DNA from 4 places in the Pseudobutyrivibrio sp. C4 genome. Region 2 is predicted to be linked to each of the others. Evidence: predicted binding sites of a transcription regulator. Region 2 holds the regulator's gene; each other region holds the start of a gene.
What was found. The regulator Rex, encoded in region 2, represses fermentation and respiration genes when NADH is low (regulators of the CRP and FNR family bind a similar motif). The targets are predictions, from matches to a motif close to ATTGTTAANTANTTAACAAT.
Positions count from the first base shown of each region.

Region 1: the regulator Rex is predicted to act here: its motif matches at 2,372-2,391, upstream of hypB (hydrogenase nickel incorporation protein HypB).
Region 3: the regulator Rex is predicted to act here: its motif matches at 2,122-2,141, upstream of BMY66_RS01415 (carboxyl transferase domain-containing protein).
Region 4: the regulator Rex is predicted to act here: its motif matches at 4,752-4,771, upstream of BMY66_RS11615 (acetyl-CoA C-acetyltransferase).

Region 1 is NZ_FOHF01000002.1:415,314-421,229, reverse strand. It holds gene BMY66_RS05855 (FAD-dependent oxidoreductase) at 1-1,552, opposite strand, end outside; gene hypB (hydrogenase nickel incorporation protein HypB) at 1,626-2,297, opposite strand; gene BMY66_RS05845 (transglutaminase domain-containing protein) at 2,575-3,387, shown strand; gene BMY66_RS05840 (class D sortase) at 3,420-4,007, opposite strand; gene BMY66_RS05835 (collagen binding domain-containing protein) at 3,997-5,916, opposite strand, start outside.
Region 2 is NZ_FOHF01000001.1:430,832-436,747, reverse strand. It holds gene rpsO (30S ribosomal protein S15) at 1-76, shown strand, start outside; gene BMY66_RS02085 (polyribonucleotide nucleotidyltransferase) at 233-2,314, shown strand; gene BMY66_RS02080 (ABC-F family ATP-binding cassette domain-containing protein) at 2,371-4,284, shown strand; gene BMY66_RS02075 (redox-sensing transcriptional repressor Rex) at 4,374-5,000, shown strand; gene BMY66_RS02070 (hypothetical protein) at 5,011-5,769, shown strand.
Region 3 is NZ_FOHF01000001.1:300,055-305,970, forward strand. It holds gene BMY66_RS01400 (NADP-dependent isocitrate dehydrogenase) at 1-485, shown strand, start outside; gene BMY66_RS01405 (segregation and condensation protein A) at 675-1,430, shown strand; gene scpB (SMC-Scp complex subunit ScpB) at 1,451-2,023, shown strand; gene BMY66_RS01415 (carboxyl transferase domain-containing protein) at 2,225-3,559, shown strand; gene BMY66_RS01420 (OadG family protein) at 3,578-4,303, shown strand; gene BMY66_RS01425 (biotin/lipoyl-containing protein) at 4,322-4,678, shown strand; gene BMY66_RS01430 (sodium ion-translocating decarboxylase subunit beta) at 4,693-5,841, shown strand; gene BMY66_RS01435 (oxaloacetate decarboxylase subunit alpha) at 5,877-5,916, shown strand, end outside.
Region 4 is NZ_FOHF01000008.1:16,665-22,580, forward strand. It holds gene ilvB (biosynthetic-type acetolactate synthase large subunit) at 1-130, shown strand, start outside; gene ilvN (acetolactate synthase small subunit) at 150-659, shown strand; gene BMY66_RS11600 (cell wall hydrolase) at 681-1,904, shown strand; gene deoD (purine-nucleoside phosphorylase) at 1,922-2,638, shown strand; gene BMY66_RS11610 (glycoside hydrolase family 127 protein) at 2,708-4,651, shown strand; gene BMY66_RS11615 (acetyl-CoA C-acetyltransferase) at 5,034-5,916, shown strand, end outside.

The sequences.
Region 1 (5,916 bases), on a different contig from region 2:
TGCTCTTTTCAAAGATTGTAGGCTTGTAGCCCTTAAGTGCTAAGAAGTAAGCACAAGAAAGACCTGCAGGACCTGCACCAATAATAGCTACCTTCTCTGTGAACTCACCCTTCTGTGAAGGAACGATTTTCTTAGGGATGTAGCGTGTCTCTGACTTAAGATCCATCTCTGCTAAGAAACGCTTAACTTCATCGATTGCAATTGCCTCATCGATTGTTCCACGTGTACAAGCTGCCTCGCAACGTCTGTTACATACTCGACCGCATATTGCTGGAAGTGGATTGTCCTGCTTAATAAGAGCAAGAGCTTCTTTGTAACGTCCCTGAGCTGCCATACGAAGGTAACCCTGGATAGCGATATGTGCAGGACAAGCTGTCTTACATGGAGCTGTACCTGTGTCGTAGCAGTTGATTCTGTTTGTGTCACGATAGTTGTCGTTCCACTCGTCTGTTGACCACTTGCGCTCTGTTGGAAGAACCTGCTTTGGATACTCAACCTGTGAGCCATCAGCCTTGCAAAGCTTCTGACCAAGCTTAACAGCACCAGCTGGGCAGTTCTCAACACACTTACCACAAGCAACACAGTCCTCTGCTGTAACGTGAGCAACATATGCTGAACGTGACATGTTTGGAGTATTGAAAAGCTGTGATGTACGAAGTGCATAACATACATTTACATTACAGTTACAGATAGCGAAGATCTTGTTCTCGCCATCGATATTTGTGATCTGGTGAACGAAGCCGTTGTCCTCAGCCTGCTTGAAAATATCAAGCGCCTCTTCCTTAGTGATGTAAACACCACCCTTGTTTGTCTCAACAACGTAGTCTGCCATATCACCAACTGCGATACACCATCCTTCTGGATCATCAGCGCAGCCCTCGTCATATGTCTTTCTAGAAAGACGGCAAGAACATGGTGACTTAGCATACTTTCCTTCGTATTTATCGAGCCAGTAAGAAATCTTCTCAAGTCCGATTGCTTCCTGCTCCATTGAAATAGCGTCCTCTACAGGGATAACGTGCATACCAATACCAGCGCCTCCTGGTGGTACCATGTGTGTAAGTCCCTCAAGTGGAAGACGGCTCATTCTCTCAAAGAAACGTCCCATCTCAGGATGCTCAGCCAAGAAATCCTGATTCATATTTGAGAACTCTGCAGAACCTGGAACGAACATAGGAAGTACCCACTGCTTTTCGTGAGCTTCGTTCTCATAGTTCCACTCTAAAAGACCTGTCCAGCTAGCTTTCTCAAGTCTTTCCTCAAGTGTCTTTTCATCAAGGCCAGTGATTTCAAGAAGTTCCTTGAAAGTCTTTGGCTTTCTAATGCCACCCATAGAAAGTGCAAGCTCTGCAATTTCCTTTGTAGGTGCAAGATTTGCTACAGCCCAGTACTCTGGATCGTACTTTGTAATCTTCTGAAGACCAAGCTTAATCTTTGCTCTATCTGTGATTACCTTTCCAAGCTGAAGAATTTCTGGACGTAAATCTTCATCCTTTAAATCATTTACCCAATCAGGATAAAAATCGCCCAAATTGTCTGGTCCGATACCCATATTAATTTCCTCCTTTAATTGCCCTAAAAAAAATAATATTTATACTTCCCTCAAAAAGTCTCAATTCCAAGCATTATGCCTGCCACTGCTGAACCTGGCCCCTCAACCAGTCAACCCACTCGTCAAATCCTTCGCCAGTTTTTGCTGAAACAAAGATAACCTTTGCATTAGGATTAAGACTGTGGATTCGTTCCACAACAGCCTCCTTTGAGAATTCGCTAAACACTGGAAGTGTGTCGCATTTGTTGATAAGCACTACATCACACACTGAAAACATCAGTGGGTACTTAAGTGGTTTGTCGTCTCCCTCGGGAACAGAAAGAATCATGGCGTTCTTTGATGAACCGGTATCAAATTCCGCTGGACAAACTAAATTACCAACGTTTTCCAGGAAGACAAGATCTAAGTCTTCTGTTCCAAACTCATGCAAGCCCTGACGGGTCATATCTGCATCAAGATGGCACATTCCTCCTGTATGTATCTGAATTGCACGTGCTCCTGCCGCAGTAATTGTGGCAGCGTCCACATCAGAATCAATATCTGCCTCCATTACACCGATTTGCATTTCGTCCTTAAGACGTGCGATTGTTTGGCATAATGTGGTTGTTTTGCCAGAACCAGGAGCTGACATCAGATTAACAAGAAATGTCTTCTGTTCTTTTATCTCCTGTCTGAGCTTATCAGCATCTGCATCATTGTCTTCAAAAATGCTCTGCTTAACTTCGATGATTTTGTAATCTAGCATAAGCTCTCCTAACCAAATTCTGTTAGTAAACTCTAACTCATTTTTTCAGTTTCCTGTATATATAATATACTCTAATTGATAAAAAATTGTCAATAAGTTTTTTCGCCACAAACCGGTATAAATTCTAGGACAAAGCTACTTTATTACACAGGGTGTGTATTATCACTGTGAATTCTTTGTGAACACGGGCTTTGTACAAATTTTATTCACCATTTAAAATTATAATCTGATAATAGGATGATTTTCCTTTGAAAACTACTATTTCAGGTGATGAGATATGAAAAAAAGAGTATGTTCGATTTGTCTTTTAATTACATTAATATTTAGCATACATTCTACCACATTTACCAGCACTGCGCTCACTTCAAATGAGCCTTTATACCCATATTTACAACTTCTTAATTCGGACCAGCTCTCCGTATATAATCAGATTTACCAAAATATCATGAACTTCAATGACGAGCTTTTTTTGTTGGATACTCCTATATCTGAAAAAAGCCTGGAAGATACAATGAATTCTCTATTCAATGATCATCCCGAGCTTTTCTGGGTGTACACATCTTATCAATATGCCGTAGATTCATCTAATATCGTTCATAAAGTTCGACTGAAATTCTGCATTACAAAGGATGAATTGCCACAAGCTCAAGCAAATTTCAATGGTGTTTTGAATTCGCTGGTTTCTGGTGCAAAGCAATTCACCAGCCAGGTGGACCAGGAGAAATATTTGCATGACGCTATCTGTCAAATGAACACCTATGATCCTGACAATCATATGAATCAAAGCGCTTACTCCGCTCTTACAACAGGCACCTCCGTATGCGCCGGATACGCCAGAGCATTTCAGGCAGCCTGCCAGCGCCTTGGCATCACATGCTATTATGTAACTGGAATTTCTATGGGAAGCACCCACGCCTGGAACGTAGTTAAGATTGATGGAAAGTTTTACAACGTAGATTTGACTTGGGACGATTCAATATCTGAATGCATCGGAGTAACATCCTATGATTATTTCAATAAAAGCGATGCCGCATTTGCTTCAGACCACAGCCGCTCGAGCCTGTCCGGAAGAATCGTGGCTTGTAACTAAAAAGCCAGCCTGAAAAACCAGGCTGGCTTTTGTTATATCACACGCTCAGCAATAATTACTAAGCGATGTGTTGCTATGTATATTGGTGTGCAGGTATAGAGAGTAAGTGTTTCTTTTCCTTCGATAGGTTCTAGGATTTCTACATCTGTAGGGTCCACCACCTGAATGTCTGTAACCACATATGTGTATGTTTCTGTGGCTGAATCCAGATAAATCAAATCATCTATCTCAACCTCATCAAGACGATTAAAATATTTACCAAAGTTGTAGTTTCGATGGCCTGCTATTATGCAGTTGCCTTCCTCTCCTGCAAAAGCAGTTCCCGATTCGTGTCCAAGAGAATCTGATAACACATCTCTTTCAGTACCCTCTCTCACAGGATTTTCTGAATCGATAGATGGAATTCTGAGGATGTAAAGCATATCTCCTGTGACAGCTTCATTGCCATCTGTATCAAGAAATGCGTCGCCACTTTCAATATATTCCTTGAACTCCTGCACCGTCTTCTTTTTCGAATAGTATTGCTTTAGGTTTAATGCAATAGAACTGAGCAATAAGCCCAGTCCCAATGCGATTAACGTTAAACCTATTATCTTTTTAATAGATTGTTTATTTGTCATGTTCCTTTTTCTTTCCAAGTGTTAAATACAAACCAGCAAGAATAAGCGCCACTGCTGTGAGATATCCAAACAATGTACCTACAAAGCCACCAGTTTTTGCAAGGCTATCAGCATTAACATCCTGATTATTTTCATCAAGATCAGCACCCACTATAATATCCTTTTCTTTGAGAGCTAATTCCTGATTGTCTTTTTTTGCTGTGTAGCTTCCATTGTTGCTAGCAGTGTTTGCTATGCCTGATTGAAGCGTAAATCCAGTGTTTTCTGATGCTGATGATTCTGATGGTGCTGGAGTAGGTGCTACCGGACTCTTTACATCCATTTTTATTGTAATTGGAAGTGGGTTGCCCTCCTCATCATACTCTACAGGCACATCAACATAGTCACTGCCTCTAAGGGTTGGCTTTTCTATAAGCTTTGTCTTTATAGTTCCATCCTCGTCTTCATATACCTGAACCATAACAACTTTTGAAGTCATGTTTCCATCACTATCTGTTGATACAATTACATATTCTGTTTCTGGATTTAGCACAGGATCTCCTGTCGCTGTATCACTATCCCAAACCGGTGCGTCTGATAAACCACTAGGTATTCCATCTTCGTATGTGACAGTATATATTTTTGTCTTAATCTCATCTGATGGTTCACCATCTTTTGTTGGTGCAAAATCTGTCAATGTGACTGCACTTGAAGAATCAGGTGTTTCCGGAACAACCACCTTATTTTCATTAGCTATTATTTGAATATCACCTACGTTGGAAGAGTCTTTAAATGTGACTGTGTTGCCAAAAAGGCTTGAACTAACTGTAAACTTTATTGCTTTGCTCTCGTTAAGGAAGCCTAGTGGTGCATCTGTTCTTGTCAGCCAATAATCTCCCTCTGGCAATGTGAGTGTTTCAAATGAACCATCCGATACCCACTCTTTTACTACATTATCTGTAGTTTTATATGCCAGTGTAAATTTAGCTCCTGATAAGTATCTACCTTGGTCAGACACATCATTAATGCTTACTTCAACCGATTTAAGCTTATGATCATACATTGTTATCGATGACTCAGTATTTGTAGCACCAATAGTATTTTCTACAATAACTATTTTTCCATAATTGTCAGATGTTGTATCATCCTCTACTCTAAATTTCAAGCCATCAGTTGAATCACCCACATATCCAAATGGTACTTGTGACTCCTTGACTTCGTATTCCTGACCATAAACAGCCTCAAAAGGAGTTGTAAATGTTGATGAATTCCAAACTTCGATACCGCCATTAGTGATGGATATAATACCTGGTGTTGTGCCGATGGATGTTAAATCAACTGTATTGTCATCTTGATCAAATAATTCAACTGTAATTGTCTTTTTAGGTTTTGAATTTGTAACCTCAGTCTTTGAATCACTGGCATTATACAAACCTTTTACTCCAGTGACTTCTACGGTTCCATCCTTTAACTCGTCTGGGACAACATATATTCCAATCGACTTAGTTTCTTTTATTTGATAGTTATGATTTTCCTCAAGGCCACCAACGAAATATATATCTCCGTTTTCATCTGTTATACCTGAATCAATCTTCTCTTCGCCATCATACAAATCGAACTCAGCACCTTCTATTGGTTCATGTGTTTGCTCATCGGTAAGTTCAACAATACAGTAAACCATATTAGACATCTGAGCTCCTGCCCAAGAGTACTCTTTCAAATCCACCGAACCAGTTAGTTGCGAGGTATTCTGTCCAGCTTTTAATACAGCGCTATTATTAAAATCCTTCGCAGACTCATTTGTCATAGCTGCAGAATACTCCAATATGTAAGCATTGCTAGTTTTTGGAAGAACAACCTTTAGCGTAGTCTTTCTTCCATCTTTTCCAAATGTTATGTCATCGAGATTAGTAACATCGTTACTTTTTGT
Region 2 (5,916 bases):
CCTTCTTGCATACCTTAAGAATACTGACATTGAGAGATATCGTTCAATCATTGAGCGTCTTGGCTTAAGAAAGTAATCTATAAGAGCGGAGTATTGCTTACTCCGCTCATTTTCTTATTTGTTTTTCGATTTCAAGCAAGATCCGAAGCCACTGAATTAGGAGAGTATAACTCTTCGTTTTCAGTAGTTTCGGGTTGATGCTTAAATAATAAAATATTTGAAGGAGAAAACCATGAAGACATTTACAATGGATTTGGCTGGTAGAACACTTCGTGTTGATATCGGCAGAGTTGCTGCACAGGCTAATGGAGCAGCATTTATTCAGTATGGTGAGACTACAGTTCTTTCAACTGCAACTGCATCAGACAAGCCTAGGGATGGTATCGATTTCTTCCCACTCTCTGTTGAGTTTGAAGAAAAGACATACGCTGTTGGTAAAATCCCTGGTGGTTTCAATAAGAGAGAGGGTAAGGCATCTGAGAACTCAGTTCTTACATCTCGTGTTATCGATAGACCTATGCGTCCACTTTTCCCAAAGGACTATCGTAATGACGTAACACTTAACAACATGGTTATGGCAGTAGATCCACAGTGCCGTCCTGAGCTTGTTGCTATGCTCGGTGCAGCTATTGCTACATGTATTTCAGATATCCCATTTGATGGCCCTTGCGCTATGACACAGATGGGTATGATCGATGGAGAGTTTATCGTAAACCCTTCACAGGAGCAGTGGGATAAGGGTGACCTTAAGCTTACAGTTGCTTCTACAAGAGAAAAGGTTATCATGATTGAAGCTGGCGCAAACATCATCCCAGAGGACAAGATGATTGAAGCTATCTACAAGTGTCATGATGTTAACCAGACAGTTATCGCATTCATCGATGAGATGGTTAAGGAATGCGGTAAGCCAAAGCATGAGTACACATCATGCGCAATTCCTGAGGAGCTCTTCGCAAAGATGAAGGAAATCGTTACTCCTGAGGAGATGGAAGGTGCTGTATTCACAGACGAGAAGCAGGTTCGTGAGGAGAATATCCGTCAGATCACTGAGCGTCTTGAAGAAGCATTTGCTGATAACGAAGAATGGCTTGCTGTTCTTGGTGAGGCAATTTACCAGTACGAGAAAAAGACAGTACGTAAGATGATTCTTAAGGATCACAAGCGTCCAGATGGTCGTGAGATCACACAGATTCGTCCACTTGCTGCAGAAGTAGATATTATTCCACGTGTTCACGGTTCATCTATGTTCACTCGTGGACAAACACAGATTTGCGACGTTGTAACTCTTGCTCCTCTTTCAGAGGCTCAGAAGATTGACGGTCTTGATGCTTTCGTTACTGAGAAGAGATACATGCATCACTATAACTTCCCTGCATACTCAGTAGGTGAGACAAAGCCTTCTAGAGGACCAGGACGTAGAGAAATTGGACACGGTGCACTTGCAGAGAGAGCACTTCTTCCAGTACTTCCTACACCAGAAGAATTCCCATATGCAATCCGTGCTGTATCTGAGACATTCGAGTCAAACGGTTCTACATCAATGGCTTCAACATGTGCTTCATGTATGTCACTTATGGCAGCTGGTGTACCTATCAAGGCTATGGTTGCTGGTATTTCTTGTGGTCTTGTTACAGGCGATACAGATGACGATTTCGTTCTTCTTACAGATATCCAGGGTCTTGAAGATTTCTTCGGCGATATGGACTTCAAGGTTACAGGTACAAAAGAAGGTATCACAGCTATCCAGATGGATATCAAGATTCACGGTCTTACACGTCCAATCGTTGAGGGTGCTATCGCTCGTTGCCGTGAGGCTAGATTCTTCATCATGGACAACTGCATGAGCAAGGCAATCGCTGAGCCACGTAAGGAAGTTGGCGAGTATGCTCCAAAGATTATCCAGCTTTCAATTGATCCAGAGAAGATTGGTGATGTTGTAGGACAGCGTGGAAAGACAATCAACGAAATCATTGCTAGATGTGATGTTAAGATTGATATTACAGATGACGGAAACGTTTCAATCTGTGGTACAGATGCTGCAAAGATGGATGAGGCTAAGAGAATGATCGAAATCATTACAACTGATTTCGAACAGGGTCAGATCCTTACAGGTAAGGTTGTAAGCATCAAAGAATTCGGTGCATTTATCGAGTTCGCTCCAGGCAAGGAAGGAATGGTTCACATTTCTAAGATTGCTAAGGAAAGAATTGACAGAGTAGAAGATGTTCTTACTCTTGGTGATACTGTTAAGGTTGTATGCCTTGGCAAGGACAAGATGGGACGCATCAGCTTCTCTATTAAGGATGTTCAGTAAAATTAGATTTTATTTGGCGCCTGACATTAGTCAGGCGCATTTTTTAAGGAAAAACTATGTTACTTAATGTTTCGCATATTTTTAAATCATTTGGTGAAGATGGCATTATAAAAGATGCCACTTTTACAGTAGATGAGGGTTCTAAAGTAGCTATCGTTGGTAACAACGGAACAGGAAAATCTACCCTATTAAAAATAATAGTTGGAGATTTACCAGCGGACAGTGGTGAAGTTACTCTTAAAAAAGATGCTACTATGGGCTATTTAGCTCAGTATCAGGAAGATTCTTTCGGTAGTAGCATTTTAGATACAGTACTTAGTGCACGTGAAGATTTGCTTTCCATGGAAAAACGTCTTTCAGACATGGAAATGGAGATGTCAAATCTTGATAGTAAAGATGCTGCGACATTTATGGAAAGTTATCACAAGTTACAGCATCAATTTGATTTATTAGGTGGATATACATTCCGTTCGGAAGCTGTAGGCATATTAAAAGGCCTTGGTTTTGAAGGGGATGATTTAAATAAAAGCATGAATGAGCTTTCTGGTGGTCAGAAGACACGAGTTAGTTTGGGACGTCTTCTTGCATCATCGCCAGATTTGCTCTTATTAGACGAGCCTATAAACCATTTGGATTTGAATTCAATCGTGTGGTTGGAAGGATATTTATCTTCATATAAAGGCGCAGTTGTAATTGTTGCTCATGATCGATATTTCCTTGATAGAATTGTAGATCATGTTGTTGATTTATCCTACGGACGCACTAGTGTATATACAGGAAATTATACAGCTTTTTCTGAGCAAAAGGCTTTATATCAGCTCACATATGAGCGCAGCTATGAAAAGCAGCAAAAGGAAATAGAACACCAGAAAGCTGTTATTGAAAAGCTTCAATCCTTCAACAGGGAAAAATCCATTAAAAGAGCGGAAAGCAGAAAGAAAATGCTTGATAAGATCGATATTATGGATGCCCCTGATAAGGATATGCCTAGAATGCGACTTACCCTTGAGGTGGAAAAGGAAAGTGGGAAGGATGTTTTAGATTTTTCTCATGTGACAAAATCGTATGATGATAAAAATATCTTTACAGACTTATCCTTTGAGGTTCATAAAGGGGATAGAATTGCCATTTTAGGTGATAATGGTACAGGAAAGACTACAATCCTTAAGTGTATCAATGGTCTCACGGATTTTGAATCAGGAGAGATTCGCTTTGGGGCAAATGTTACTGTAGGATATTATGACCAGGAGCAGCAAGGACTTACTGAGTCAAACACTATCTTCAGTGAGCTTCATGATGCTTATCCATATCTTACAGAGACTCAGGTTAGAAACACATTAGCTGCATTTATGTTTACAGAGGATGATGTTTTTAAACGCATTAGCGAGTTATCCGGTGGAGAGCGAGGTCGTGTTTCTCTTGCAAAGCTTATGCTTTCTAAGTCTAATCTTTTAATCCTTGATGAGCCTACAAACCATCTTGATATGGATTCGAAAGAAATGCTTGAGGAAGCACTTAACGAATATGATGGAACTTTGCTTTATGTAAGTCACGATAGATATTTTGTTAACCGTACTGCAAATATGATTCTTGAACTTTCAGATGGTCATTTTACAAAGTACCTTGGCAATTACGATGATTATATTGCAAAGAAGGAACAACTTTCTGCAGCAAATGTTGTTTCAACCCAGGAATCTGTAGCAGATTCTAACGCTACAGCTGCAAAACTTGATTTTAAAGAACAAAAGAGAATTGAAGCAGAAAAGAGAAAGCTTCAAAACAAAATCTCAAAAATCGAAGAAGAGATAGAAAAACTAGAAGAAAAAAAGGCAAAGATTCAAGACGAATTCTTAAAGCCAGAGAATATGACAAATTCTGCAAAGCTCAACGAATTAACTGCAGAACAGAATGAAATAGATTTAAAATTGGAAGATTTATATTCTCAGTGGGAGGAGTTAAGTTTATCTTAAGCATTTATTAAGTCTTTGTTAAAATCTTGACATAGTTTTTGTGTGATTTTATAATTAAGATTGAAAATTGTAATTAGGAGGTATATGGTTTGGATAAACAGATTTCACAAGCAGTCATCAGAAGACTTCCTAGGTACTACAGATATTTGGGCGAACTTTTAGACGATGGTGTTGAAAGAATTTCATCAAATGATTTAAGTAAGAGAATGCATGTTACAGCATCTCAGATTAGACAGGATCTTAACAACTTTGGTGGTTTTGGCCAGCAGGGTTATGGATATAATGTTGCATATTTACATGATGAAATCGGAAATATCTTGGGAGTTAACGAAACACATAATGTTATCGTTATTGGCGCTGGTAACTTAGGCCAGGCTATTGCAGGTTATGTTAAATTTGAGCGTGTAGGCTTCAAAATTATTGGATTATTCGATGTTAATCCTGAGCTTAAAGGAAAGTTGGTTAGAGACATTCCTGTTCAGATGCTTGATGAGCTTCCAGAATTCATTAAACATAATGATGTTGAGATTGCAGCTTTGACATTGCCAAAGTCAAACGCCAGATCTACAGCTTTAAAGCTTGTTTCTCTTGGTGTTCATGCAATTTGGAACTTTGCTCACGTTGATTTAGATGATATTCCTGATGTTATTATAGAGAATGTTCATTTATCAGATAGTTTGATGCAACTTTCTTATAACATTACTCAACAGAAGTAGGTGAATGTATATGGCGGACAGGGATTTTACAACTGCCATTTCCAAAATCAAGGTTCCTATGCTTATTTTGGATCAGAAATGGCATAGACTTTTTGCTTTAGGTGGAAAGCCAGAACAGGTTAAAGAGCTTGAAAAGCAGGAAAATGACTTACTGAAACGTGAGGCTGAGCTTAAAAAGGAACTTAAGGACCTTAAGAAGGTCAAAGAAAACTTGATGGCTTCAGTCATGTCCAATATGGAAGGAACTTCAGATTTAGTTTCTAAGAAGTTGGATGATGATAAAAGACTTTTGGAGGAATGCAAAGAACGTATTCAGTCAAATGAAGACGAGCTTAGCGAACTTCCACAGCAGACAGATGATGTTAATCGAGAATTGATGTTGGCTACTATGGATTATTGCTATGATAAACTCCGCACTAATTCTACAGAAGCCGAGGAAATCACTAACTGGATTAAGGATGTAAGGGTTCAGCTTAAGAAAAACGTTATTCGTAAGCATAATCGTGAGATTAACAATAAAGAGATTTATTCATATATGCATGATGTTTTTGGTATGGAAGTGCTAAATCTGTTTGATATGCAGAATGGAGATTTCTATATCGGAACAATCGATGACAAGGGCGATTCTGTTAAAACACCTGCTGACAAGCAGGATGAAAACGACAAAACAGACTTATCAGATATTCAGCTTGAAGAAGTTGATTTGGATGCCGTTTCCAAAGAATCAAAAGAAGATACAGAGGAAGCAGAGTCTTCCACAGACGAATAGAATTCACTGTTTTTTAAAAGACTAAACACCATAATGTTTAGTCTTTTTCTTATATATATGGTATCATTATTAGTGTGATAATTTACGTATTTCGAGAAAGGAGTATTTATGGAAGACGGGTCCAATCCCTATTTAATTATTTTTTTA
Region 3 (5,916 bases), 130 kb from region 2:
GTATAGAATATTTCTATACACTTATCGATGATGCAGTTGCTCGTGTAATGAAATCTGAAGGCGGTTTCATATGGGCATGTAAGAACTATGATGGTGATGTAATGAGCGATATGATTTCATCAGCGTTTGGTTCACTTGCTATGATGACTTCAGTTCTAGTTAGCCCAGCAGGCTATTATGAATATGAAGCTGCTCACGGTACTGTTCAGCGTCACTTTTACAAGCACTTAAAAGGTGAAGAGACATCTACAAACTCTGTAGCTACAATCTTTGCTTGGACAGGAGCACTAAGAAAGCGCGGTGAATTAGACAATATTCCTGAGCTTTCTGCATTTGCTGATAAGCTTGAGCAGGCTTGTATTAAGACAATCGAAGATGGTAAGATGACCAAAGACTTAGCGCTCATCACATCCATCGAGAACCCAACAGTCCTTAATTCAAGGGATTTCATCATTGAAATCCGCAAGACTTTAGAGTTACTTTAAAATTGTCTGACAACTACATATAGTGGTATATCGTGTTGACATACACAATATAGTCTTTTATAATGGTCTCATACGTGGTCTAGGCGTACGAGACCATTTTATTTTCGTAGAAGATTGAATTTAGATACAAGTATTAAATATTTAGATGAGTCTGTAGGCGTAACAGACGGACTATAGGGAGAGAAAAGCTTGGAAATGAATGTAAAGCTTCAGGCGTTTGAGGGGCCGCTGGATTTACTTCTTCACCTGATAGATAAAAACAAAGTTGATATTTACGATATTCCTATTGTTGAGATTACTGATCAATATATGGAATATGTCCGTGCTATGGATCAAAGTGATTTGGATGTCATGAGTGAGTTCTTACTCATGGCCACCACACTTTTGGATATCAAGAGCCGTATGCTTCTCCCTCGAGAAGAAAAAGAAGAGGATGGAGAGGAAGCTGAGGATCCACGTGCAGAGTTGGTACAGCAGTTATTGGAATACAAAATGTACAAAACAATTTCTTACCAGCTTAGAGACAGACAGATGGATGCAAGCCTTGTATTCTACAAGGAGCCTACTATTCCTGAGGAAGTTCTCAAATATGAGCAGCCAGTTGATTTAGAGGAGCTCATGAGCGACTTAACTCTTAACAAGCTTAACGACATTTTTAATCAAGTTCTTAAGAGACAGGATAATCGCCGAGATCCAATTCGTTCTACATTCGGCAAAATCAAAAAAGAAGAAGTTAGCCTTGAGCAGAAAATGGAATGGACCATTGCTTTTGCAAAGGCTCACAATACATTTAGTTTTAGAAATCTTCTTGAGGCAGCTCATTCAAAGACAGAGGTTATCGTTACATTCCTTTGCATTCTTGAGATGATGAAGGCTGGTCAGATTAATATTACTCAGGAAGATACATTTACAGATATTCTTATAGAATCAAAGATTGCTGCCTAGACAGCTTTTGAAGGGGTATTATGGAATTAAAAGAAATCGAAAACATAGTTGAGGGTATACTTTTTGCAATGGGTGGCACTGTTGAGCCATCTAAGATAGCAAAGGCTCTTGAAATAGAAGAAAAGCAGGTAGTTGAAGCTATTGAATCTTTAAAAAATAGCTATAAAGAACAAAATAGAGGTATTACAATCACAGAAATCGACGGGGCTTATCAGATGTGCACTAGCCCTGATATTTACGAATACCTTATTCGTATAGCAAAACAGCCTAAGAAATATGTTCTTACTGATGTTTTGCTAGAGACACTTTCTATTATTGCTTACAAACAGCCAATCACTAAATCAGAAATCGAAAAGATTCGTGGTGTTTCCTGCGACTTTGCTGTTTCAAAGCTTGTTGAGTTTGGTCTTTGTACAGAGCTTGGCCGTCTCGATGCGCCTGGTAGACCTATGCTTTTTGGTACTACAGAAGAGTTCCTTCGTTCTTTTGGTGTAAGTTCAATCGAAGAGCTTCCAGAGCTTTCTCAAACTCAAATTGAAGAGTTCAAAATCGAGGCTGAAAATGAGGCTAGCAATGTAGAAGTTACCATTTAATTTTACATGCGTTTTATATAGTCAATCCATCCCTTGGATTGGCTATTTTTGTGCCTATTTTTCAAGGAAAATAATGACCAATCTTTTTAACATAAATTTATGACAATTTTTTAACACATTCGCATTGAAATGGGGGCTAAAAATGGTTATCATTAAACTTGCGAGAAATTTTGAAATAATTTATATAAATGGAGGTATAAGATGGGTAATGATTTAAGTCAGGCTCAGGCTAGAATTAACGCGTTACTTGATGACAACAGCTTTGTTGAGCTTCAGTCATTAGTAACAAGTCGCAACACTGATTTTAACCTTGATGCGAAAAAGGAACCATCAGACGGAGTAATTATTGGACATGGTCTTGTGGATGGAACTTTAGTATTCGTATTTAGCCAGAATGCCGATGTTTTGGGTGGCACAATTGGCGAAATGCACGCTAAAAAGATTCTTTCTGTATATGACATGGCACTTAAGGTTGGTGCACCAGTAATCGGCTTTATTGATTGTGGTGGAGTTCGTCTTCAGGAGTCGTTCGATGCACTTGAAGCACTTGGTTCTGTTATTGAAAGAGCCGCTGATGTTAAAGGGGTTATTCCACAGCTTATTTGTGTAGCTGGCAACTGTGGTGGAGGTCTTTCAGTATTACCTGCACTTGCAGATTTCACATTTATGGTTGATGGAGCAAAGCTTTTCATTAACTCACCAGATACAATTTCTGGAAACAGTTCTGATAAATGCGATACTTCTTCAGCTACATTCCAGTTTGAAGAAGCTGGTACAGTAGATATGCATGGTTCACTTGCAGAGGTTGTTTCATCTATGAGACAGGTTATTTCTATGATTCCAAACGACATCGTAGAAGCAAGTGATGATCTTAATAGAGCAGCAGAAGGCCTTGAGGGTAAGCTTACAGATGCAGCTGCAGTTGCTACAGAGCTTGCTGATAACAGACAGTTTGTTGAACTTAAGGCTGGTTTTGCTAAAGAAATGGTAACAGGTCTTATTAAGCTTGATGGTGTTACTATCGGCGTTGTTGGTAATAGAGAGGTTGATGGCGAAGCTGTTCTTTCAGCTGCTGGCTGTGAGAAGGCTGCTGATTTCGTAGATCTTTGTGATATGTATGAAATCCCAGTTCTTTCAATTACTAATGTTGCAGCTTTCAAGTCTTGCACATGTCAGGAAAAGAGACTTCCAAGAGCTCTTTCACAAATGACACAGCGCTTTGTAGATGCTAGCGTTCCAAAGATTAATCTTATTACAAAGCAGGGCTACGGCACACCTTATGTACTTATGAATTCTAAGTCACTTGGTGCAGATTTAGTTTATGCTTTTGATAGCACATCTGTTGGAGCAATGGAAGCTTCTAAGGCTGCAAAGATTCTTGCAGATAATGGTACAGATGCTGCAGCAATCGAAAAAGATTATGCTGAGCTTCAGGATAGTGCCCTTACAGCAGCTGCTCACGGACATATCGATAGAATCGTTTCAATGGCAGATGCTAGAAAATATATTATTGCAGGATTTGAAATGTTCTTTTAAGAGCAGGAAGGTGAACATATGAAGAATAAATTAAAGATTTGCTTATGCACCTTAGCGCTTGCTCTTGGTTTGATGGCGTGTGGCGGCCAAAAGGATGATACATTAGGTGGTCGTACAGAAGCTGACTATCAATCAGAATTGTCTAGCATGCTTACACAGCTTTCAACACTTGATGAAGCAGCAATTGACTACAATATTTCATATATTTCGTCATATGAAGATGGTGCAACACTTGTAACACTTCTTGAGGATTACAAGGATTGTTACGATGAGTCCAATGAATATGTTGGAATCGGCGAATTTAATGTCGAGAAATCTGGTAAGACAATCACTGCAACACTTATTGGAGATTACTCAAAAAGAGATTTAAAGATGACTTTTGTTTACAGTACATTAGATGCATCTACTCCAACTGCAATGAATATCGAGCCAGTATACACTTTAGGTGAGACAATGCAGAAGGCTGCTTTGAATACAGTAATGGGTATCCTTATTGTGTTCTGTATGCTTGTTGTAATGTCTGGCGTAATCAAGCTTTTTGAAATTATTCCTAAGCTTGAAAAGAGATCTAAAGAAAAGAAAGAGGGTGCTGTGGCTGCTCCAGTTGTTAGCAATACACCTGCACCAGTTAAAAATGAAACAGATGATTTACAGCTTGTTGCTGTAATTGCCGCAGCAATCGCTGCTAGTACAGGAGCTTCTACAGATTCGTTTGTAGTTCGTTCTATCAAGAAAAGACATTAGAATTAGGAGGATTTTTCCATGAAAAATTATACAATCACTGTTAATGGAACAGTATATGATGTTACTGTAGAAGATAAGGGAGGTTCTGGTGTTTCTCCAGTTACTCCTTCAGCTGCACCTAAGGCAGCAGCACCAGCTCCAGTTGCTACAGGCGCTGCAGGCGGTGTTAAAATCGAAGCTGGAGCAGCTGGTAAGGTTGTTAAGATTGCAGCTGCAGCTGGTACAGCAGTTAAGAAGGGTGATCCTGTAGTAGTACTTGAGGTTATGAAGATGGAAACACCTGTTGTTGCACCACAGGATGGTACTGTTGCATCAATCAATTGTAACGAAGGACAGCAGGTTGAGGCTGGCGCATTACTTGCAACTATGAACTAATAGGAGGATTACACATGAGTTACGTTGGAGAGACATTGTTAAATCTCGCCGGTCAAACTGCATTTGCAAATTTGACTTGGGGAAACTTTGTCATGATAGCGGTTGCCTGTGTTTTCCTTTATCTTGCAATTAAAAAGGGATATGAACCACTTCTTTTATTACCAATCGCATTTGGTATGTTATTGGTTAATATTTACCCTGACATTATTGCATCACCAGAGGAAACATCTAATGGTGTAGGCGGCTTGCTTTATTATTTCTATACTCTTGATGAGTATTCAATTCTTCCTTCGCTTATTTTCATGGGCGTTGGAGCAATGACTGATTTCGGTCCACTTATCGCTAATCCAATAAGCTTTTGGCTTGGCGCTGCAGCACAGATTGGTATTTTCACAGCTTACCTTCTTGCAATCCTTTTAGGATTCTCAGATCAGGCAGCAGCTGCTGTATCAATTATCGGTGGAGCAGATGGACCTACATCTATTTTCTTGGCTGGTAAACTTGGACAATCAGCACTTATGGGACCAATTGCTGTAGCAGCATACTCATATATGTCACTTGTTCCAATCATTCAGCCACCAATTATGAAGGCACTTACAACAAAAGAAGAGCGCTCAATCAAAATGGCACAGCTTAGACCTGTATCAAAGCTTGAAAAGATTCTCTTCCCAATCGTTGTTACAATTATTGTATGTTTGATTTTACCTACAACAGCTCCTCTTGTTGGTATGCTTATGCTTGGTAACTTATTCAAGGAGTCTGGTGTTGTAAATCAGCTAACAGAGACAGCATCAAATGCACTTATGTACATCGTAGTTATTTTACTTGGTACATCAGTAGGAGCGTCTACATCAGCTGAAGCATTCTTGAATCCAGCTACACTCAAGATCGTTGTTCTTGGTCTTGTTGCTTTCGTATTCGGTACAGCTGCTGGTGTATTATTCGGAAAGCTTCTTTGCCATATTACAGGTGGAAAAATCAATCCACTTATTGGATCGGCAGGTGTTTCTGCTGTACCAATGGCAGCCCGTGTTTCACAGAAGGTCGGTGCAGAGGAAGATCCTACAAACTTCTTACTTATGCACGCTATGGGACCTAACGTAGCAGGCGTTATCGGAACAGCCGTAGCAGCCGGTGTATTCATGGCTATATTCGGTGTTTAGTTCTTATATATTAATTATTCAGGAGGGAATTACAAATGGCAGATATTAGTCCAAAGCCAGTTAAAATTACAGAGA
Region 4 (5,916 bases), on a different contig from region 2:
GTCAGCGCTTGAGACAGCAAGGGCAAATACAGATGGCCCAACAGTTTTGGAATTTATTGTCTCTCCAGACGATTTAGTATTACCAATGGTTAAAAGTGGTACACCACTTAGTGAAATGATTTTGAAGTAGATGTAGAGGGGCTAACAATATGAAGAACAGATGGATTGCATTATATGTAGAAAATCAGGTTGGTGTTTTGGCAAAGGTTTCAGGATTGTTTTCAGCAAAGTCTTATAACCTTCAAACTCTCACTGTTGGTACGACAGAAAGAGACGATGTTTCTAGAATGACTATTTCGGTTAAAGCTGACGATGCCACATTTGAGCAGATTAAAAAGCAGCTCAATGCAATGGTTGAGGTCATAAAAGTAATAGACTTGACCACCATGTCAATTCACATGAAAGAGATACTTTATGCTAGGGTAAATGGGCTCAACAGTGAGTCCAAGACCGAGGCATTTCAAATAGCCAACGTATTCAATCAGGGAGGAAGCGTTAAAATTGTTGATATTGGCGCTGATTCAGTACTCTTTGAGTGTATGTTGACAGAGCGCAAGAACAATGAGATTATAGAACTACTCAAATCACGATTTAAGAAAATTGAAGTTACTCGTGGTGGAGCAGTAGCGGTAGAATCAATCAGCAGTTCTTGCAGATAATATATATTGTAGGAGAAATTAATGAAAAAGCTAAAAGGGAGTTTAGCACTGCTTTTAGTGGTTAGTTTGTGCCTTTGTAGTACATCTGCCAGAGCTTCACAATCGGAGGTAGATCGACTAAAACAAGAGTCGGAAAATGCCTCACAGGCTGTTGATGATATCAACAATGCCAAGCAACAGGTAGAGGATGCAAAGGGACAGCTTGAGGACCAGGCAACTTCACTTAGTGGGCAGATTAGTGATTTAAATACTCAGATTACCACTGTATCAAGTGAAATTTCCGAAACGGAAGACAGCATAGCACTTGTAGAAGCAGATATCGAATCTTTGAATGAAAAGCTTGAAACAACACAAGCTTCCTTGGATACACAAAAGGAAGCCATGAAGGCTCGCATTCAGTACATGTACGAAAACAAATCTACAAACACGCTTGTTAATTTTTTGGAAAGCGGTTCTATTTCGGAGTTTTTACAACGTCTTGAATATATGGCACAGATTACAGCTTACGATCAGGATGCCATAGAAAAATACGAAGAAACTCAGCAGGAGTTGGAAGATACCAAGTCTGCTATCGAGACTAAAAATGACGAGCTTACAGCATACCAGGATACTCTTCAGAGCAAGAGGTCGGAGCTTGGTACACTTGTAAGCAGCACCACTTCAGCATTAAATACAACAAATTCTCAGATAGAGCTTACAGAGGCTGCTATCGAGGAATTAGAAAAACAGTTAGAAGAAGCAAAAGCATACGAGCAAAAGATTCAGCAGCAATATGAGGCAGCTCAGGTTGCATTGGCTGAAAAGCTTGCAGGTGAAACTGGTGGATATACTGGCGGTTACACCACCACAGACGAGGAAACACTTATCCTTGCAGCTCTTATTCAGGCAGAAGCAGCAAATCAGGGAGACGCCGGCCGTTTGGCAGTTGGTTCAGTTGTTATGAACCGTGTAGCCAGCTCAAAGTTTCCTAACACAGTTTCCGGTGTAATATATGCATCAGGTCAGTTTGCGCCAGTAACATCAGGTCGTGTGGCCATGATTCTTGCAGAGGGGCCAAACAGTGCATGCCAATACGCGGCAGCTCAGGCAATTGCAGGAAATACAAATACAGATGCTTTATTCTTCTGTACTTATTCATATGCTCAGAGCTTGCACGAATCACAGGTAGCTGCTGGGCAGGCAGGATTTTTAGATAGAACTTCGGGTACAGTTATAAATGCCCATTATTTCTATAATTATAATTAATAAAGGAGGTTTGTTTTATGGCAACACCACATAATGAAGCGAAAAAAGGGGATTTCGCCAAGACAGTACTTATGCCAGGCGATCCATTACGAGCAAAGTTTGTAGCAGAAAATTTCTTAGAGGATGTAAAATGTGTTAATACAGTTCGTAACTGCCTTGGTTTCACAGGAACATACAAGGGAGTACCAGTATCTGTAATGGCTAGTGGTATGGGTATGCCTTCAATCGGTATCTACTCATACGAGCTTTATGCTTTCTATGATGTAGAAAACATCATCCGTATCGGTTCTGCAGGAAGCTACACAGACAAGCTTAACGTTCTTGATGTAGTTATTTCTGAGAGCGCATATTCAGACAGCACATTTGCTAAGTACACAAATGGCGTAGAGGAGAAGACTCTTTACCCAAGCAAGAAGATCAATGATATCGCTATTGCAAAGGCTAAGGAGCTTGATATCGATGCAAAGGTTGCAAAGGTACACTCTGCAGATCAGTTCTATACAGCACCAGAAATGGGTGGATGGCAGGCAGTTAAAGAGCGTTGCCAGTGCGACTGCGTAGAAATGGAAAGCTTTGCTCTTTTCAACAATGCAAACATGCTTGGAAAGAACGCTACATGTATGCTTACAATCTCTGATTCTTTCGTTACATCTGAGGAAATCCCAGCTGAGGATCGTCAGAAGTCATTCACAGAGATGATGAAGCTTGCACTTGAGACAGCTATTGCGCTTTAATTTAATATGAGTATTATGAAGTCACTTTTAATAGTGACTTCATTTTTTATGAAAAAAGGGGGAATTACCATGGGGCAGATTAGTATTACATCAAAGTTTTGGGGAAGATATCGCGGACTTGTAAGGACAGAAATGATTCCTTTTCAGTGGAGCGTTTTAAACGATCAGGCGGATATCGTTATTGAGAAGGAAAGAAACGACGATTCAATCCCAAATGAGAAAAGCCATGCAATTGCTAATTTTAAAATTGCAGCAGGACGAGAAAAAGGAACACATTATGGTTGGACTTTTCAGGACAGTGATGTGTATAAATGGTTGGAGGCCGTAGCATACTCCCTTAGGGAAAAAATGAATCCTGAGCTTGAGGCTAAAGCACTGGAAGTTATTGATTTAATAGCTGACGCCCAAGAAGATGACGGATACTTAGATACTTACTTTTCAATCTTGGGATTGGAAAGTAGATACAAAAGATTAGCAGGCAGCCATGAGCTATATTGTATGGGTCATTTTATTGAGGCTGCAGTGGCTTATCATGATGCTACAGGAAATGAAAAAGTACTTAATGTAGCAAAAAAATGTGCTGATAATATTGATGCGAACTTTGGGCCAGAGGACGGAAAAATTCATGGCTATGATGGACATGAGGAAATCGAAATAGGCTTGCTGAGATTATACAGAGCAACTGAGGAAAAACGCTATTTGAATTTGGCAAAGTACTTCTTGCTTGAAAGAGGAAAGAATCCTCAGTTTTTCAAAGAGCAGGCAAAGGAATATGATGGTCCTAATGCGTTAAATGGAATTGAGAACATGCCTGACACATATTTCCAAAATCATAAGCCAATACTTGAGCAGGAAACTGCAGAAGGCCATGCAGTAAGACTGGTATATATGTGTACTGCACTTGCAGATTTAGCTGCAGAAACAGGAGATAAAGAAATCTTCGAAGCATGCAAACGTCTTTGGAAAGATGTTGTAGAAAAGCGAATGTTCATTACAGGAGGTATTGGCTCTACCGTTATAGGAGAGTCATTTACACTTGATTATGACTTGCCAAATGACACCATGTACTGTGAAACCTGCGCTGCAATTGGACTAATTTTCTTTGCAAGACAAATGCTTAGAATAGAGCCAAATAGTGAATATGCAGAGGTAATGGAACGAGCACTGTACAACTGCGCGTTGGCTGGAATGGCACTTGATGGTAAACATTTCTTCTATGTAAACCCTCTTGAAGTAAATCCTAAAAAGTCAAAGCTGGATCCTACCAAAAGTCATGTAAAGCCTGTTCGTCCAGCTTGGCTTGGATGTGCATGTTGTCCTCCTAATCTGGCAAGAATGATTACATCGCTTGATGACTATATCTACACAGTTAAGGAAAACGGAATTCTGCTCAATCAGTATATTGATTCTGAGTCTCACATCAACGTTGGAAACAACTATGTGGAAATAATTCAAGAGACTGAGTTCCCTTGGGACGAAACTGTGAAAGTCTCTGTTAAGAATTCAGGGGCTGATAGAATCAGATTTGGAATTAGAATTCCAGCTTGGGCAGACGAAAAGTGTCTTATAGTTGATGGAAAAGAAGTACCTATAAGTGCTGATCAAGGCTATCATTATCTGGATATGGAAGCTAATGGAAAAGTCAGCATGGTTCTAAAGTTTAAAATGTCTGTAAGACGTTATTATTGTAACCCACTTGTATCCGAGAATAATGGCAAGGTTGCAATCGGCAGAGGTCCTTTTGTTTATTGTATAGAAGGTGTTGATAACGGAGATAATCTTAATAACATCAGTTTACCTGCTGACAATAAGCTTGAATATCATTTTGACGAAAAGCTTTTGAATGGTGTAGGTGTTATTGAGGGTGATGCAGAGAGACTTGTGACCAATTATGGAACCTCATTATATTCAACAGATACATTAAAGAAAGAAAAGACAAAGATTAAGTTTATTCCATATTATGCATGGGCAAATAGAGGCGAAAACGAGATGCAGGTATGGATTAGAGAATAATAGCATGTTCGAATTTATAATAAATTTTCACATGCATAGACACAATTCGGAAACCGCAATTTAAAATTGTGGTTTCCTTTTTAACGAAAATAAGCCATTTCTTGATAATTATTTAACGAGCGGAGTGTGAGAATTGAGTAACTTGATGATGAATATTCTGAAAGTTACCATTTACATAGTAAAGTATGACAAAAATTCTCATTGAAATGAAATTGGAGTTGTGTTAATATTTTCACAACGACGGCGAGAGGTGAGCGCTTTTTTTTTGAAGAGGTTCGTTAAAAAATTAACAGTTTTAAAAGCTGATAATTGTGGAATTTTGACAAAAGAAGGTACTTATCTATACCGAAAACAAATTATTTCTACAAAGGAGAAAGAAAAAATGGGAAAAAAAGTAGTTATTGCTAGCGCATGTAGAACAGCCATTGGTACAATGGGCGGATCACTTAGCAACACTCCAGCAGTAGACTTAGGTGCTATCGTAATTAAGGAAGCAGTTAAGAGAGCTGGAATCAAGCCAGAGGACGTAGAGCACGTATACATGGGATGCGTTATCCAGGCAGGTTTAGGACAGAACGTTGCTCGTCAGGCAGCTATCAAGGCTGGTCTTCCAAACGAGACAACAGCTGTTACTACAAACGTTGTTTGTGGTTCAGGTCTTAACTGCGTAAACCAGGCAGCTCAGATGATTATCGCTGGTGACGCTGATGTTGTTGTAGCTGGTGGTATGGAGAACATGTCACTTGCTCCATTCGCACTTCCAAATGGTCGTTTCGGTTACAGAATGACATGGCCATCAAACAGCCAGGGTGCTTTAGTAGATACAATGGTAAAGGATGCTCTTTGGGATGCATACAATGATTACCACATGATCAAGACAGCTGATAACGTAGCTGAGCAGTGGAAGCTCACAAGAGAAGAGCTTGATGAGTTCGCAGTTAACTCTCAGAACAAGGCTTGCAAGGCTATCGAAGCTGGTGCATTCAAGGATGAGATCGTTCCTGTAGAAATTAAGAAGAAGAAGGAGACAATCCTTTTCGATACAGATGAAGGCCCAAGACCTGGTACAACAATGGAAGGTCTTGCTAAGCTTAAGGCTCTTTATCCAAACGGAGTTGTTACAGCTGGTAATGCTTCAGGTATCAACGATGGTGCAGCTGCACTTGTTGTTATGTCTGAGGAGAAGGCTAAGGAACTTGGTGTTAAGCCACTTGCTACATGGGTAGCTGGTGCACTTGGCGGATGCGCTCCAGAAATCATGGGTG